One region of the Pseudoalteromonas sp. APC 3250 genome, then DNA from elsewhere that is predicted to be linked to it. Evidence: predicted binding sites of a transcription regulator. Region 1 holds the regulator's gene; the other holds the start of a gene.

The links. Region 1 encodes MetJ, which represses methionine synthesis genes. Its sites were predicted from a motif close to TAGACGTCTAGACGTCTA; they were not measured.
Region 2: the regulator MetJ is predicted to act here: its motif matches at 5,963-5,980, upstream of metK (methionine adenosyltransferase).

What each region holds. Positions count from the first base shown of each region.
Region 1 is NZ_JASDCM010000005.1:180,613-189,648, forward strand. Features, by position in the region: gene QL986_RS07735 (PBP1A family penicillin-binding protein) at 1-930, shown strand, start outside; gene metL (bifunctional aspartate kinase/homoserine dehydrogenase II) at 979-3,324, opposite strand; gene metB (cystathionine gamma-synthase) at 3,374-4,621, opposite strand; gene metJ (met regulon transcriptional regulator MetJ) at 4,820-5,140, shown strand; gene QL986_RS07755 (malic enzyme-like NAD(P)-binding protein) at 5,209-6,450, opposite strand; gene rpmE (50S ribosomal protein L31) at 6,975-7,190, opposite strand; gene priA (primosomal protein N') at 7,421-9,036, shown strand, end outside.
Region 2 is NZ_JASDCM010000011.1:110,648-119,683, forward strand. Features, by position in the region: gene QL986_RS12640 (hypothetical protein) at 1-69, opposite strand, end outside; gene QL986_RS12645 (divalent metal cation transporter) at 306-1,538, opposite strand; gene raiA (ribosome-associated translation inhibitor RaiA) at 1,681-2,037, opposite strand; gene QL986_RS12655 (pyrimidine/purine nucleoside phosphorylase) at 2,228-2,542, opposite strand; gene tkt (transketolase) at 3,825-5,816, opposite strand; gene metK (methionine adenosyltransferase) at 6,082-7,233, shown strand; gene QL986_RS12670 (hypothetical protein) at 7,373-7,918, shown strand; gene QL986_RS12675 (5-formyltetrahydrofolate cyclo-ligase) at 7,937-8,533, shown strand; gene rpiA (ribose-5-phosphate isomerase RpiA) at 8,587-9,036, shown strand, end outside.

The DNA of each region.
Region 1 (9,036 bases):
GGCCCAATTCGCATTCGTCGTGCTTTAGCCCAATCTAAGAATGTAATTTCCGTACGTTTATTAAGGGGCGTTGGACTGCAAAGAACAGCCGATCATTTATTAAAATTTGGTTTTGACGATAAAGATATAAATCGTAGTGAGTCACTGGCATTAGGCAGTGCATCCATTACGCCGCTTGAATTAGCACGCGGGATGAGTGCTTTTGCTAATGGCGGTCACCTAATTGAGCCGTACTTTATTTCACAAATCCAAGATGCAATGGGTAATACGTTATTTAAAACCAATCCCACCATTATTTGTGATGATGAAACGACAACACCTAGCTCGCTAATGCTAGGTGAGCAAGTAGCACCAAATTGTGCGCCGCAGATCATCTCTAAACAAAATGCATTTTTAATTGCCAGCGCAATGAATAGTGCTATTTGGGGTGGCGGTAGCTGGTCACATAAAACCGGTTGGAGTGGAACAGGCTGGCGTGCACAAGCGCTAAAACGTCGCGATCTTTCTGGTAAAACAGGCACGACAAATGATTCTGTAGATACTTGGTTTAGTGGCTTTAACCGCGATGTGATGACATCAGTTTGGGTTGGCTTTGATAACCCAGGTAATACACTGGGACGCTCAACCTACAATAACAACTTAGGAAGTGGTCAAATATCAGGTGCTGAATCAGGCGCAAAAACAGCTCAGCCTGCATGGGTTGATTTTATGCGCGCCGCACTGGATGGCAAACCTGCTGCGCCCATCGAACCACCTGAAGGCTTAGTTTCTATTCGTATTGATTTAGAAACCGGATTATTAAGTCATAAAAACGATTACACCAGCCGTTTTGAATACTTTGAAAAAGGCACCGCTCCTACCAAGTATGTGTTATCACAACCAAATGATATATTTGAAGAAAACACTAAAACTGAAGAAGAGCTATTTTAAATATAGCGAACAGTAAAAAGGCCGCAAATTAGCGGCCTTTTTGATGGTCTAACTAATATTTTGTACCAACCAGTATAAGTCAGAGTGAACGCCAGCAGCAGTCACTTCTTTACCCGCACCGGGGCCTTGTATCACTAATGCGTTTTGGTTATACCACTGGGTATTAATCACAAAAATATTATCGCCAGGGGTCAAATTCGCAACCGCTTCGCTTTTTGGTACATAGGTAATCCCTACCTTAGCGTTTAACGTGTTGTTTTCAAACTCTAATAACCCGGTGTAGCACAGTGCAGCATTTTGTTGCTGAGCCGCTTGCGCATGCTGCTCAATAAATGCATCTAAACGAGCCTTATTATCAATAAAGTTATTCCAGCTGCCTGCACTTAACTCATCGGGCATCAAAGCGGATAAAGAAATGTCATCAAGTTCCAATTCAATACCTAATTCACGCGCTAAAATAAGCAACTTACGTTGCATATCTCGTCCAGATAAGTCTTCTCGAGGATCAGGCTCTGTGAACCCCAAAGCTTGCGCTTCTAGAACTAAATCTGAAAACGCTTTACTGCCATCATACATACTGCATAACCATGACAGCGTGCCTGAAAAAACGCCTTCTATTCGCGTTATTTTATCGCCACTATTTTGTAAATCAGCCAAGGCAAAATTAATCGGTAGTCCGGCCCCTACACTTGCATTATAACGCCAATGCAAGCCACGTTGAGCAAGGCTTTCACGTAGTGTTTGATACCACGAAAGCGATGCGGTTCCCGCGTATTTATTAGCACTAATTAGATGGCAGTTTAATTCAACTAACTTACTATAAAGCTGACTAAAATGTTCACTGGCGGTAATGTCGATCACTATTTTGTGTTCATACTCAAGAGTATCTATGTATGACAATAAATCGGCTTGTTTATAGGAGCTTGCATGGTTTTCCCATTGAAGTTGCCAGCTTTCACAGTCTAATCCATTAGCATTCACCAGCATCTGCTCTGAGCGTAAAAGCGCTACTAACTTGACGTTAAAATCAGTTGATAAGCGTGCTAGTTGAGCAGGTAATTGGCGCATAAACTCAGCACCTACATTACCAAGTCCTGCAATAATTAAAGCTATTTCTTGTGCTTTATTAATGAGCTTGTCATGTAATAGGCTCAGCACATCACTTTCAAGTACTTGATCGGTTAATAGTAACGTATATCCCTCACCGTAATGGGTAAACCGAGGCTGGATAGATTGTGTTTGTAATAAGGCTTCACTTTGCTTACCAAGCGGCGCTACCTCTTGATCAGGTGCAATAATCGCCACCCCATTTAAGTTTGACTCACTAATATTGGCGCGGCCAGCAAAATAATTAGCCACCTGATGTGTCGCTGACGCAGGGACTAGTAAGTAGATTTCGCCTTCGTGTTCAAAGTGATGCAAACTATGCTGAATAAGTTGGCTAACATGTGCTACTTCGCCTTCACTCAGATCATCAACAATGAGTAAATCCACATTATTTACTGTGGTTAAAAAGCGTTTTTGTTTACTCATTCCTAGTTTAACTATTTCGGTATGACTGCCTTGAGGATCGTAACTACTGCGAACAACTAATTCTATATCGGTATCTTTTAATGGCGATAATGTTTTAGCGTGTAATACTGGATTACCTAACCTCGCTAATAAATTCGCTTGATCACGGCACACTCGCGCATACTTAACCGCATTAGCAACCTTACGCGGATCAGTACTAAAAACACCTTGAGTGTCAGTCCAAATAGAGACTTTTTTAGCATTGCAATACCGCGCTAATAAAGTGGCACTGTAATCACTGCCATTTCGCCCTAAGGTCACTGTTTCACCATGTAAATCAGCCGCAATAAACCCCGTAACTACATTAATTTTACTCGTCTGTATGGCTTTTAAGCACTGCTGCTGATTATTAGCATGCTGCAGCTGTCCGGTATCTAACGTAAATAACTGCCTAGCGTCATGGGCACAAGCGCTAACGTTAAGCTGTTCTAAGTAAGCGCTTAGTAACCTTGCAGACCACAATTCACCATGTGCTAATAACGCAGCTTCAGCTAATGTCCCTTGCTTAGCCTGCTTGGTAATAATACTGAGCTCAGTTTCAAGTAAATCAAGCGCATGGTGCTTAGCGTTAGCTATTAATAATTGCTCAATTAGAGCTATTTGATGGTTGCTCAATAGCAATACAATATCAGCAATAGCTTGAGTGTCTTGCTGTTGGTAGCTTTGCCACAGTTTAACTAAGGTATCGGTGGTTTTACCGGCAGCCGATACCACCACACAATCCCCAGCTTGAGCGTGAGTTAAAATAATATTTGCGACACTTTTAAAGCGATCCGCTGAGCTTAAACTCGAACCACCAAATTTATGAACCTGATTTACCATATTAATACCGACTCGCATTTATGTTTTGTATTTTGAAGATTGGTATGCACTACCATAACGCCGGATGCGCCGCGTTTAACTTTACTGAACCAAATGATTCACTAGCACCACTTTTTGCCGATAGGCCGGGATTGGCTTGCCCTGGGCGCACCAAATTAAATACCCTGTCTAAGTCAGCGAGTAAATCATTTACATCTTCAATACCCACCGAGATACGAATAAGCGTGTCGCCTACTCCGGCTTCTGCACGCGCGGTTGCGTCCATGCCGGCGTGGGTCATAGTCGCAGGGTGACAAATCAAACTTTCTACTCCACCTAATGATTCCGCTAAGCTAAATTCATTTAAGCGCGTTAAAAACGCTGCAGCATCGTTTATATCGCCTTTTATATCAAAGCTAACCATAGCACCAAAGCCAAGCTGCTGCGCCTTAGCTAGCGCATGTTGAGGGTGTGATTCAAGACCTGGGTAGTAAACTTGGGCAACAAACTGGGAGCGTTCTAAATACTGTGCAATGGCGAGTGCATTTTCTTGGTGTTGCCTTAAACGCACGTTTAACGTACGTAAGCCTCTGAGCGTTAAATAGCTATCAAATGGCGCGCCGGTGATGCCAATGTTATTTGCCCACCACGCTAACTCTTCACCTAACTCAGCAGTCGCTGCGATAACCGCGCCACCAACAACGTCTGAATGGCCATTGATATATTTTGTGGTTGAGTGCACCACAATATCAGCGCCAAACTTAATCGGGTTTTGTAATGCTGGCGATAAAAATGTGTTGTCGGCGGCAACCAGTGCACCACACTGTTTAGCTGTATCAGTTACCGCTTTAATATCTGTTAAGCGTAAAATAGGATTGCTAGGTGTTTCAATCCAAATCAGCTTAGGTTTAATAGCAAGGATGCGTGTCAAACTGTCGCTTTTGGTAAAATCGACCACTTCTAGTTTTAATAAGCCGCGCTTTTCTAGCGAAGTAAATAAGCGATAGCTGCCCCCATAACAGTCATGAGGGATCACTAACGTATCGTCACTATTAAGTAATTGTGTTGTTAGGTGAACGGCTGCCATGCCTGTTGCGGTAATAATGCCTTTAGCGCCACCTTCAAGCTCCGTGAGCGCCTCAGCCAAAATGTCACGATTAGGGTTACCACTGCGGCCATAATCATATTGACGCTTTGTATCAAAGTCAGCAAATGAGTAAGTTGTTGATAAATAAAGCGGTGGAACAACCGCACCATGCTGTTTGTCGGCTTCTATTCCACTACGAACAGCAATTGTTGCCTTATTTTTTTCACTCATTTTCGCTACCTTTACTAATTTGGATGTTTAGACGTCTAAAAGGTAGCGCATGCAATTTAAGATGTCAAAACATTTAAATGTCTAGATAGCTAAATAACTAGTATTTGACTATCTTTTTTAAACCGATAGAATTTCACGCATATTTACACGCTTTGATGCTGTGTGAGCAATTTATAATCTGAGGCAACGATACATCTTATGGCTAAATGGAATGGTGAATATATTCACCCATACGCAGAACACGGGAAAAAATCCGAACAAGTAAAGAAGATCACCGTTTCGATCCCGCTAAATGTATTAAAAGTATTAACTGATGAACGTACTCGTCGTCAAATAAACAACTTACGTCATGCAACAAATAGCGAGCTTTTATGCGAAGCGTTTTTGCATGCGTTTACCGGGCAACCGCTGCCTAATGATGATGATTTGCGTAAAGATAACGCAGAAAAAGTACCTGAAGAAGTGAAGAAAATAATGCAAGAAATGGGACTAGAAGTGCCTATTTTAAATGAAGACTAGAAGGGTCTTTATACAAAAAAACCTCAGCAAATGCTGAGGTTTTTTTTGCGCTAATTTACACTTAACAATTACGCCATGTAGTTTTCTGGCATATCAATTTGTGCAACGCCAGAGTCTACCGCCGCCTGCGCAACCGCTTTAGCTATACGTGGTAACAAACGTGGATCCATTGGTTTTGGTATAATATATTTAGCACCAAACTCTAATTTGTCGATGCCTGCGGCAGTAAGCACTTCAGCCGGTACGGGCTCTTTAGCAATACTGCGGATTGCTTCTACAGCAGCAATTTTCATCTCGTCGTTTATTTCACTGGCACGTACATCTAACGCACCACGGAAAATAAACGGAAAACACAATACGTTATTAACTTGATTCGGATAATCAGAGCGACCTGTAGCCATAATTAAATCGTTACGTGCGGCGTGTGCTAATTGCGGATCGATTTCAGGATCGGGGTTTGAACAAGCAAATACCACGGGTCTATCAGCCATTAATTTTAAATCTTCAGGGGCTAATAAATTAGGGCCCGATACACCCACAAACACATCGGCATCTTCAATTACATCTTGTAAAGTACGTTTATCGGTATTGTTTGCAAATAATTGCTTATATTCATTCAAGTCATCACGACGCGTATGAATAACTCCTTTGCGATCTAACATATAAATATGTTCACGCAACGCGCCACATTTAATTAAAAGCTCCATACAAGCAACAGCTGCAGCGCCGGCACCTAAACATACAATAATTGCATCTTCAATTGCTTTGCCCTGTACTTCCAGCGCGTTTAGCATACCCGCAGCCGTTACAATAGCCGTACCATGCTGATCATCATGAAAAACAGGAATGCTACAACGCTCTATAAGCGCTTTTTCTATTTCAAAACATTCGGGCGCTTTAATATCTTCTAAATTAATTCCACCAAAGGTGTCGGCAATATTAGCCACTGTGTTAATAAAGTCTTCGGTAGTACGGTGCTTAACTTCAATATCTATAGAGTCTAACCCTGCAAAACGCTTAAATAGTAGCGCTTTACCTTCCATAACGGGTTTTGAAGCGAGTGGACCTAAATTACCTAAGCCTAAAATTGCGGTGCCGTTAGTAATAACCGCAACCATATTTCCTTTACCAGTATATTTGTAGGCATTTGCTGGATCAGCGGCAATTTCACGAACAGGTTCTGCGACACCGGGGCTGTATGCGAGCGCGAGGTCTTTAACCGTCTCAGCGGGCTTGGTCAGCTCAATACTGATTTTACCTGGAACGGGATGGGCATGGTAATGTAGTGCTTGTTCACGAAAATCTGACATAACGCGATTATATCCTGCAATTTAAGTTAAAGTGAGAGGTAGTTTTAATCTACGATACCTTTATTATTTTTAAATTCCAAGCAATATCAGGTCTATCCTGTTATATGCTAGAACTGTTAATTTTAAGTGATTTATCAGCAACTTCCCTAGATTATCCTGACATTTTTAAAATATAAATTCGTCATAAAAATGAAAAACACAGGTACTTTTTGCCCTTGTTCTATTTTTATAAAGCGTATTTTTTAGTCTTAAATTAAAATAGTGAAATACCGAATTTTATTTAACTTTAAACACAAATAACCTCACGTTACCTGCATTTGAGTACCATCTTTAAAGTTTAACAAATAAAAATATAGAGAATATTGGCTGTTTTGTCTGCAAATGTTTATGCATACTCAGAATAAGAACAGGAAATAGTTATGCAAAAAAAATAAATACAAAATTGCTAAGAAAGCAGGTAGGAAAGTAAATTTTGGCCACAAAAAAAGCACCCTAAGGTGCTTTTTTTACATAGAAACAAAAAATTATTTTTTGCTGCTAAGTGCACCGAAGCGCTTGTTGAAGCGATCAACACGGCCGCCAGTGTCTAAAATCTTTTGCTTACCAGTGTAAAACGGGTGACACGCAGAACATACGTCTAAGTGAATGTCTTTACACAGAGTAGAACGAGTTTCGAATTTGTTTCCGCATGAACAAGTTGCAGAAATTACTTCGTACTTAGGGTGAATACCTTCTTTCATAGGAACCTCTAGTTAAGGCCGCATCGCTCTCCAAACCCGAAGTCTGGCACCATACGTCGTTAAAACAAATTTATTGGCCGCGAATTTTATCCAACAACCCGCACGCACACAAGCTTTAATTACCCTTTTTGCTAAAAAGTCGGCAAACACCTATTCATTACTGATTTGTCGGTAGGCTTTTAATGCTATTTTTAGTACATTAAACCATTACGTTAATTGGTTGAGTTGTTATGCGTTTTGCTGAAGTTGCAATAAAAGTCCCCTTGCCTCGCACCTTTGATTATAAAGTGGATGAGCAATTAGTACCGCTGACTCAATTACAGCCCGGTATGCGCGTGTTAGTCCCTTTTGGTAATCAACGTAAAGTAGCGGTTATTCTTAGCTTAAAAACGGAAACAGCAGTCCCCGAAGGCAAAATAAAATCTATTATTGAAGTTATTGACGACTCACCGGTATTATCTGCGCAGCATTTAGAGCTACTGAAATTTACAGCGCGTTATTATTGCTATCCACTCGGTGAAACTATTCATATTGCATTGCCCAGTGCACTGCGCCAAGGTGAGTGCCCTGATAAAACCAGTATAAACATGGTGACATTAAGCGAAAAGGGGGCACTTTTACCGTCTTTAAAAGCTAAAACACAGCTTAATTTGCTTAAGCAATTATCAGCATCCGGTAAATCATCATTAACCGAACTCAAAGCCCTCGGGTTTAATAAAAAAACCATTGATACCCTTTTAGATAAAGAGCTAATAATTCAAACCATTGAGCACGACAATCAATGGCAACATACCTCGCCAACGGTTGGCAGCAAGCCTCGTTTGAATAAAGAGCAAGCCATTGCCTGCACTGCAATTAATCAAAGTACGGGGTTTAATAGCTTTTTGCTAGAAGGTGTCACTGGCAGCGGAAAAACCGAAGTTTACCTGCAATGCCTAGAAGAAGTATTAAAACGTGGCGAACAGGCGTTAGTGCTCGTTCCTGAAATAGGACTAACGCCTCAAACGGTCAATCGTTTTAGACGTCGCTTTCCTGACACCCCTATTATGTTATGGCACTCGGCATTAACCGATAACGAACGTCTACAAACATGGCGCTTTTGTGAAAAAGGCAGTTGCGCCATTGTTATAGGTACCCGTTCGAGTATTTTTCTGCCATTTTTAAAGCTTGGGATGATTGTGGTTGATGAGGAGCATGATGCCTCATTTAAACAACAAGACACTTTACGCTATCATGCCCGTGATTTAGCTGCGTATCGTGCCTATCAGCATCAAATTCCACTTATTTTGGGTAGCGCCACGCCGGCATTAGAAACACTGCATAAAGCTATTAATAACAAATACCAGTTGCTTACATTAAGTGAGCGCGCACAAACCGCCACCGATAATCAGTTTAAGCTGCTCGACATGAAAGGTCAGCCTGATCGAGCCGGTATTGCGCATGCCAGTCTTGCAATAATGCGCCAGCACCTAAATAGAGGAAAGCAGGTGATGGTATTTTTAAATCGCCGTGGGTTTTCTCCTACCTTGATTTGTCATGAATGTGGTTGGTTGAGTGAATGTAACCGCTGCAGCACCAGTGCGACTTTTCATAAGGCAATAGGCCAAATGATTTGCCACCATTGTGGCGATCAATATCATGTACCGCATCAATGCCCTGACTGTGGTAGTACGCAAATCTTTCCTAACGGCAAAGGCACCGAGCAAATAGAAGAGTTTTTAAGTAGTGAATTTGCAGACACCCCGATCAGCCGTATCGACCGTGACTCAACTCGGCGTAAAGGTAGCCTTGAAAAAGCACTGGATGAAATAAACCAAGGCGGCGCACGTATTTTAGTTGGTACGCA
Region 2 (9,036 bases), on a different contig from region 1:
TAAAACGCCTATAGAAAACCACCCCTTTTTAGGGTTGGCAGGTGAGAGTTGATTAGCCGAACTTGCCATTTTAGTATCGTCTTCCTGAGTAAGGAATACCAAATAAGCGGTGTATAAACTCAATTGGATTGTTATCGTACATTTGCTCAGCCCTATCTAATTCATATTTTAACTAATTAGGATAAACATCATAATTTTTGACCGTCTTATCTTCGCTCGCTGAAGCCTATCGGGGTCTACAACAGTCGACATCTATGCAGAGGTTGTTTGATTTGTACCTTTCACCTCGAACCTCGAATATAAAATCACATCAACTTCCACACTACAAACGCAACAGCAAAACCAACCAAGTACACCAAGCCTAACCAGGTTAAGACACGCAAAAGTAGACTGTGTTTAATCGCAGGCTCTGATCGAACTAGGCTGAAGTTAAGCCATGCAAAAACGGGGGTAGTTACAAACGCAAGCGTCATGGCAAAGGTAAGCATCGGGCCAAGGGCTGATTTAAAAAATAAAATCACCGCCATACCAGCCAACGCTTGTAATATAAGCCACCTATTTAAACTGTGTTTTGATTGCTTAAAACCAAGTAATTTGTGTGATTCGTTAAGTGTACGTGCGTAGCCGTCAAGCACGGTGAGTGTGGTGCCAAACATACACAAAAACGCGATGGCTGATACCAAGGGCCTTGCCCACTCGCCTATTGTTAATGCGTACATATCAATAAGCTGCTTGGCAAACGCGACACCACCGAGCTCTATATTACTGCTTTGCCCATATTGCACTAACGCACCTAAACTAAAAAATACCAGCGCAAGCCCGGCGGTTAACCAATAACCTACATTAAAGTCGAATAAGCCTTGGCTTTTAGTCACACTTTGCTGAGTTTGTTTTTCTTTAAGCCACAACGAGCTCAGAGCCGAAATTTCAATAGGCGCTGGCATCCAGCCCATTAAAGCAACCATAAAGCCTAACATGGCAAGTTCATACGGTGAGGGACAAACATAGTTTACAGGCGCTACAGGGCCGTTATTTATAGCAATAACTAATGCGGTTATGGTTGCTATAGTAAGTAGCCCCATAATAGCTTTTGCAACGTTATCGAGCGCTTTAAAGTGCCCTAGTAATAATATAATTAAACACGCAGCCAATATTAACCAGCACAATAAGGTAACAGGAATACTAATAGGTAATGCGTAGTGTAATAAGCTCGCAGTAAGCAACAATACGCCCGCGGTATTTACCACAGCGGCAATAATATTGAGGGCAATAAAACTGTAAAAATAGCCAGGCCCTTGGCTTTTATACCCTTCGACTAAACTATTTTTAGTAGCGAGTGTGTACTCCATACCAAAACGAAAAAACGGGTACTTTAAAACGTTAACCACCACAATAAGCCAAAATAGCTGCCAGCCAAATAATGCGCCAGCTTGGGTCGATGCAACTAAGTGTGAGCCACCAATGGCAGCGGTGGCCATTAAAATACCTGGGCCGAGCGCCCCTAACCGAGACTTCCATGTGCTTTGTGTGTACTGCATTAACTTCTCAAATTTGGTGTGTTATGTGCTTTTATTATTAATTTTAATCATCAATAAACTGTGTGAATGCATAACTTACCTAATTTAAAGGCAATAAAAAAGAGCCCTTAGGCTCTTTTTAAAAATAACACATTGTTAGTTATTAATTTAAATCCATCTCTTGGATGATTTCGTGTGCTATTTCAGGAGTGGTACTTACAGGCTTTTCATGTAAGTTTGCTTTTATTTGCCCTTTACGATGCTTTAGTGCGGCATCGAGTTTTTTAGCTGCGCTTGAAATGGCTGGGTACATAACCTCGTTTTCCCCTTTAACTGATATTCGCGCACCTTCATAATTTGTACTAATTTCTGCTTGGAACTTGTGATGCTCTTTTGAAAGAATAATGTCGAGCGCTATCAATGATGGAAAATGACTCTCAATTTTAGAAAACTTTTCGTTAATGTGTTCTTTAATAGAATCAGTAACGTCAACATGGTGACCAGAAAGATTAATTTTCATAGGGTATCCTTTTTTATGTTACCTCACAGTTAGTATTGGGGGCTAAACGAATTAACACAAGAGAAAATAGCTAAATTTAGCAATTATTTATTACCCCACCTGATTTAGATCATTCATTTAGCATTAAGTATGCAAAAAGCCGCGTGATAGCGGCCTTTCAGAGGTGCTGATAATTTAACCATTCATGTAATTAATCTGTGTATGAACAGCAATAATCAGCAAAATCACTTACTTTTACATGGAAGCTGACATTAGCATCAACATTAAATGACTCACCCGCATTAAATGTTTTCCACTGTGTTTCACCTGGTAGTAACACATCCCACTGCCCTGCTAACAACTCCATACACTCTTTTTGGTTAGTATTAAACTCAAATTCACCGGGTTGCATAAAACCCAAGGTTTTCGCTTCACCATTTCCTAAAAGCACAGTTCGGCTTGATACTTTGCCATCAAAATATACATTGGCTTTTTTAACCACACTAACGTTGTCGAACTTTGGCATGTTAACTCCTGTTATTAATTTATAATTTTGTTACCTCCACAGTGCCTGATACACAAAAACCTTGCAAGTTAAGTGCTGTGAAAATTACTCATTTAGAAGCCAAAAGATTAAAAATGAACGACTTTATAGGAAATATGCTTCGAGCGACAGGCTGCGAGTTTCGAACAGAATTTTTAGTGATTTATGCACAAAGAGGGCTATGAGACGCTACGCTTTAGAGAAGTAATCAAACAACAAAATTGATTTTTTAATTTGGTTTTTGTATTGCCTCATTTTCTTCTCATTCGCTTCTCTGTGTTCAAATAAACTTTTAATGATTTATGCACAAAGAGGGCTATGAGACGCTGCGCTTTAGAGAAGTGATCAAACAACAAAATTGATTTTATAATTTGGATTTTGTATGGCCTCATTTTCTTCTCAATAGCTTCTCTGTGTTCAAATAGATTTTTAGTGATTTATGCATAAAGAGGGCTATGAGACGCTACGCTTTAGAGAAGTAATCAAACAGCTAAACTAATTTTTTAATTTGGTTTTTGTATGGCCTCATTTTCTTCTCATTCGCTTCTCTTTGTCCAAATAAACCTTTTAGTGATTATGCACAAATAGGGCTATGAGGCGCTTCGCTTTAGAGAAGTAATCAAACAACAAAATTGATTTTGTATGGCCTCATTTTCTTCTCAATCGCTTCTCTTTGTTCAAATAAGTTTTTAATAATTTGTGCACAAAGAGGGCTATGAAACGCTGCGCTTTAGAGAAGTGTTCAAACAACAAAATTGATTTTGTATGGCCTCATTTTCTTCACAATCGCTTCTCTGTGTTCAAATAGATTTTTAGTGATTTATACACAAAGAGGGCTATGAGACGCTACGCTTTAGAGAAGTAATCAAACAACAAAATTAATTTTGTAATTTGGATTTTGTATGGCCTCATTTTCTTCTCATTCCCTTCTCTGTGTTCAAATAGATTTTTAGTGATTTATGCATAAAGAGGGCTATGAGACGCTGCGCTTTAGAGAAGTGTTCAAACAACTATTTTTTATAATTTGGTTTTTATATTGCCTCATTCGCTTCTCTGTGTTCAAACAACTGTTTTTTATAATTTGGGTTTTGTATTACCTTATTTTCTTCTCAATCGCTTCTCTGTGTTCAAATAAGTTTTTAATGATTTATGCACAAAGAGGGCTATGAGACGCTGCGCTTTAGAGGAAGTGATAAAAGTACAACTCATAAAAAAGCCCGCCCTGTTTACACAGCGCGGGCTTTTAAAATACTAAAGTAATTAATTAAAACAATGCATTTGCTTTGTTAACGATGTTTTCTACGGTGAAGCCGAAGAATTCAAATAGCTCGTTAGCTGGAGCTGATTCACCAAAAGTAGTCATACCGACTACGGCGCCATTTAGACCTACGTACTTGTACCAGTAATCAGCAATACCCGCTTCAATCGCTACGCGACGTGAAACGCTTGCTGGTAATACGCTTTCTTTGTACTCAGGCGATTGATCTTCAAACGCATCAGTACATGGCATAGATACAACACGTACCTTTTTACCCTGCGCACGTAGCTCTTTCGCAGAATCTTGCGCTAGTTGTACTTCAGAGCCGGTAGCAATAAAAATAAGCTCTGGGTTGCCGTCACAACTTAGGATGTAACCACCCTTTTTAACGTCGCTTAATTGCTGTGCATCACGCGCTTGTTGCTCTAAGCCTTGGCGAGTAAAGATTAATGATGTAGGGCCGTCTTTACGTTCAATAGCTTGTTGCCATGCAATTGCCGACTCAACTTGGTCACATGGGCGCCAGTTGTAAAGGTTAGGCGTTAAACGCATGCTGGCAATTTGCTCTACTGGTTGGTGAGTTGGACCATCTTCACCTAAACCAATTGAATCGTGCGTGTATACAAAAATGCTTGGTTGCTTCATTAATGCAGCCATACGAACCGCGTTACGTGCGTATTCCATAAACATTAAGAACGTTGCACCGTAAGGGATAAAGCCTTTATGAAGTGCAATACCATTCATAATTGCCGACATACCAAACTCACGCACACCGTAGTAAACGTAGTTACCACTTGCATCGTCTGCCGTTAAGCCTTTAGAGCCATCCCAAATTGTTAAGTTTGAACCTGCTAAATCGGCAGAGCCACCCATAAACTCAGGTAGTAACGGACCAAACGCGTTTAATGCATTTTGCGATGCTTTACGTGATGCTGGGTTTGCTGGGTTTGCTTGTAACTGCTCAATATACGCTTGTGACTTTTCAGCCCAATCAGCTGGTAAATCTGAATTTGTACGGCGTTTGTATTCTGCTGCTAGCTCTGGGAATGCTTGCTCGTAGGCAGCAAATTTCTCATCCCAGCTTGCTTCAAGCTGTTGGCCTTTTTCTTTGTTATCCCACTGTGCATAAATGTCAGCAGGGATTTCAAATGCATCACCCGTCCAACCTAAGAACTCGCGAGATGCTTTAATTTCGTCATCACCTAGTGGTGCACCATGACAGTCGTGGCTACCTGATTTATTAGGTGAGCCATAACCAATCACTGTTTTACAACAAATTAGCGTTGGTTTGTCGGTCACGCTTTTGGCTTCGCTAATTGCAGCACTTACAGCATCGCTGTCGTGGCCATCAACGTCACTAATTACATGCCAGCCGTATGCTTTGAAACGTGCTGGTGTGTCATCGCTAAACCAGCCTTCAACTTCACCGTCGATTGAAATGCCGTTGTCATCCCAAAATGCCACTAACTTGCCTAGGCCTAATGTACCAGCTAGTGAGCATGCTTCATGAGAAATACCTTCCATTAAACAACCATCACCCATAAACGCATACGTGTGGTGATCAACAATGTCATGGCCTTCACGGTTAAACTGCGCTGCTAATGCTTTTTCAGCAATCGCCATACCTACCGCATTTGTGATCCCTTGACCTAATGGGCCCGTAGTGGTCTCAATTCCTGGCGCGTATCCATATTCTGGATGGCCTGGTGTTTTAGAATGCATTTGGCGGAAGTTTTTAATTTCGTCCAGTGGCAAGTCATAACCACTTAAATGCAGTAGAGAATAAATTAGCATTGAACCGTGACCATTTGAGAGTATAAATCGATCTCGGTCAGCCCACTCTGGATTTGTTGGGTTATGTTTTAGATAATCGCGCCATAATACTTCTGCGATATCAGCCATGCCCATAGGGGCTCCAGGGTGACCAGATTTGGCCTTTTGTACTGCGTCCATTGACAAGACGCGAATAGCATTTGCAAGTTCTTTGCGAGATGGCATGAATTCTCCTACCTTTATATGTATTTGCGCGGGTATTTATTTATCCCCATTCTTACTTATTGTGGGGGCTGTGTGCAATTAAAAACCCATAAAAATAGGGCATTATGAATATTTTTTAAGAACCATTTACTATTAGATATTTTATTTAGACGTCTAGGCGTAAAAAAACTATGCAAGTTCATTTGTTTTAGATAAAATACGCGCCTTAATTTTTTAGCGCTAATACCGACGTTTGTGAAGCGCAATATTTGTGAGCATAATTACAATGGCAAAACATTTATTTACTTCTGAATCTGTTTCTGAAGGTCATCCGGATAAAATCGCCGATCAAATTTCTGATGCGGTACTTGATGCTATCCTAGAGCAAGACTCTCATGCCCGTGTAGCGTGTGAAACTTACGTTAAAACCGGTATGGTTATGGTTGGTGGTGAAATCACGACTAGCGCATGGGTTGATATCGAAGAAATTACACGTAAAACAGTACGTGAAATTGGTTACACACACTCAGATATGGGCTTTGATGCCGATTCGTGTGCAATTTTAAACACGATTGGTAAACAGTCTCCTGACATTAACCAAGGTGTTGACCGTACAAGCCCTGAAGAGCAAGGCGCTGGCGACCAAGGCCTAATGTTTGGTTACGCATGTAACGAAACTGAAGTATTAATGCCTGCTCCAATTACTTATTCTCACCGTTTAGTACAACGCCAAGCACAAGTACGTAAAAGCGGCGAGCTTAACTGGTTGCGTCCAGATGCAAAATCACAGGTTACGTTTGCATACGAAAATGGCAAGCCAGTAGGCATTGATGCCGTTGTACTTTCTACTCAGCACAGTGAAGATGTATCGCAAAGTGATTTAGTAGAAGCGGTAATGGAAACGATTATTAAGCCAGTACTTCCTGCTGAGCTGATTACTAGTGCCACTAAATTCTTTATTAACCCAACGGGTCGTTTTGTAATTGGTGGACCAATGGGTGACTGTGGTTTAACTGGTCGCAAAATCATTGTAGATACTTACGGTGGCATGGCTCGTCATGGTGGTGGTGCTTTCTCTGGTAAAGATCCATCAAAAGTTGACCGCTCAGCGGCTTATGCTGCACGTTATGTTGCTAAAAACATTGTTGCTGCTGGCCTTGCTGACAAGTGTGAACTTCAGGTGTCTTATGCTATTGGTGTTGCAGAGCCAACATCTATCAGTGTTGAAACATTTGGCACAGGTAAATTAGAAGAAGCGCGTTTAATCGAACTTATTCGTGAACACTTTGACTTACGCCCTTACGGCCTAATTCAAATGCTTGATCTTGAGCGCCCTATTTATCTTCCAACAGCGGCTTACGGCCACTTTGGCCGTGATGAATTCCCATGGGAACGCACAGATAAAGCAGACGCACTTCGCGCAGCAGCTGGCCTGTAAGCCACCTAGCTAATATTAAAACGGCCCTTTTTAGGGCCGTTTTGCTATGTGTATTAAGTTAGTCATAAAACAGTCTCGAACTGTTTAACATTTTAGGTATATACTCTGCTTATACAATAAAGCGTGTTAGGGATAAAAAATGGCCGACAATTTTCGTGTTATATTTGTAGGACTTGCAGAAGGCGCAGACAGCCAAGCAGTGACCAATGCACTGACAGAAAAACTAAAAACCTCACCTGAAAAGGTGGCGGCATTTTTTAATGGCAAGCCGCTGTTTGCTCCTAGCAACAAAGAGAAAGCCCTTAAGCAAGCTAAGTTACTTTCAACGCTGGGGATCAAAAGCAAACTTCAGCAAACAGCCCCTACACAAGCTACTTCTCAAAAAGCGCACGATAGCCAGCGAGATCAGCGCTTATTTGATGCCCTAGATTACATTACTAGTAGCTTAATTCGTCTTGAAGAGAAACTTGAGGATCTTGAGCAACGTCTCCCCGAGGTTGAGTTATCACTGCCTGATGAAAATGACGAACCATGGCAAGATGACGATTTAATGCTAGATGAGCCACTCTCTACAACACCCAAAAAACGCAGTAACCTTGTTTTATATTCGCTGATTTCTACAGCCGTAATATTACTTATTGTGCTTGCTGTGTACTTATTATTTCCTAATTTATTCTCTTTTTAATCATGGTTTAGTTATTTAATGAGTAATAATCGCGCACAAATAAGACACGATATTCGTAAAGCACGTAATAACCTATCAAAAAACCAGCAAGAAATAGCGGCCCACTTGCTTAAAGTGAATTTTATTCAATATTTAAAAAGCATGAACTCGGCCAAAAAAAGCCATGTCGCGCTTTATTTAAGCAATGATGGCGAATTAGATACCTCATTGTTAATTAATGAATTATGGAGCATTGAACAGCATGTTTACTTACCTGTAATTCACCCTTTCAACGGGGCTAATTTACTATTTCAACGATATGAAAAAAACTCACCCATGAGAGCAAACCGCTATGGTATCTTGGAGCCTAAGCTGAACTGCTCTCAAATATGCCCATTGCCAGCGCTTGATTATCTACTTATGCCACTTGTTGCATTTGATAAATTTGGTAATCGCCTTGGAATGGGGGGTGGGTTTTACGATAGAACCTTGGCACGTTTACACGAAGAAAACTGGCAGCAACCACAACTTATTGGCCTAGCACACGAATGCCAACAAGTGGATAAGCTCCCAATTGATTCGTGGGATGTGCCTCTTAAAACTATTATTACACCCAATAAAACCTACTGTTGGTAACAATTAATCTTGTAAACTAACAGTCTATTTTTGACATAAATGAGCACATAGCAATGACACAAGATGAATTAAAAAAAGCAGCTGCATGGGCTGCACTGGAGTTTGTAAAAGAAAACACCATAGTAGGTGTTGGTACAGGCTCAACCGTTAATCATTTTATTGATGCTTTAGGCACAGTAAAAGACACCATTGTTGGTGCAGTATCTAGTTCAGAAGCGTCTACAGCACGTTTAAAAGAACTTGGTATAGAAGTATTTGAGCTAAATGATGTTGATGCTCTGGATGTATACGTTGATGGCGCAGATGAAATTAACGCTCTAAACGAAATGATTAAAGGCGGTGGTGCAGCGCTCACCCGTGAAAAAATAGTCGCGGCAGTGGCTAAACAGTTTGTGTGTATTGTTGATGACACCAAACTAGTCGATACCTTAGGGGATTTCCCACTGCCAGTTGAAGTTATTCCGATGGCGCGCAGCTATGTTGCCCGCGAATTATTAAAACTT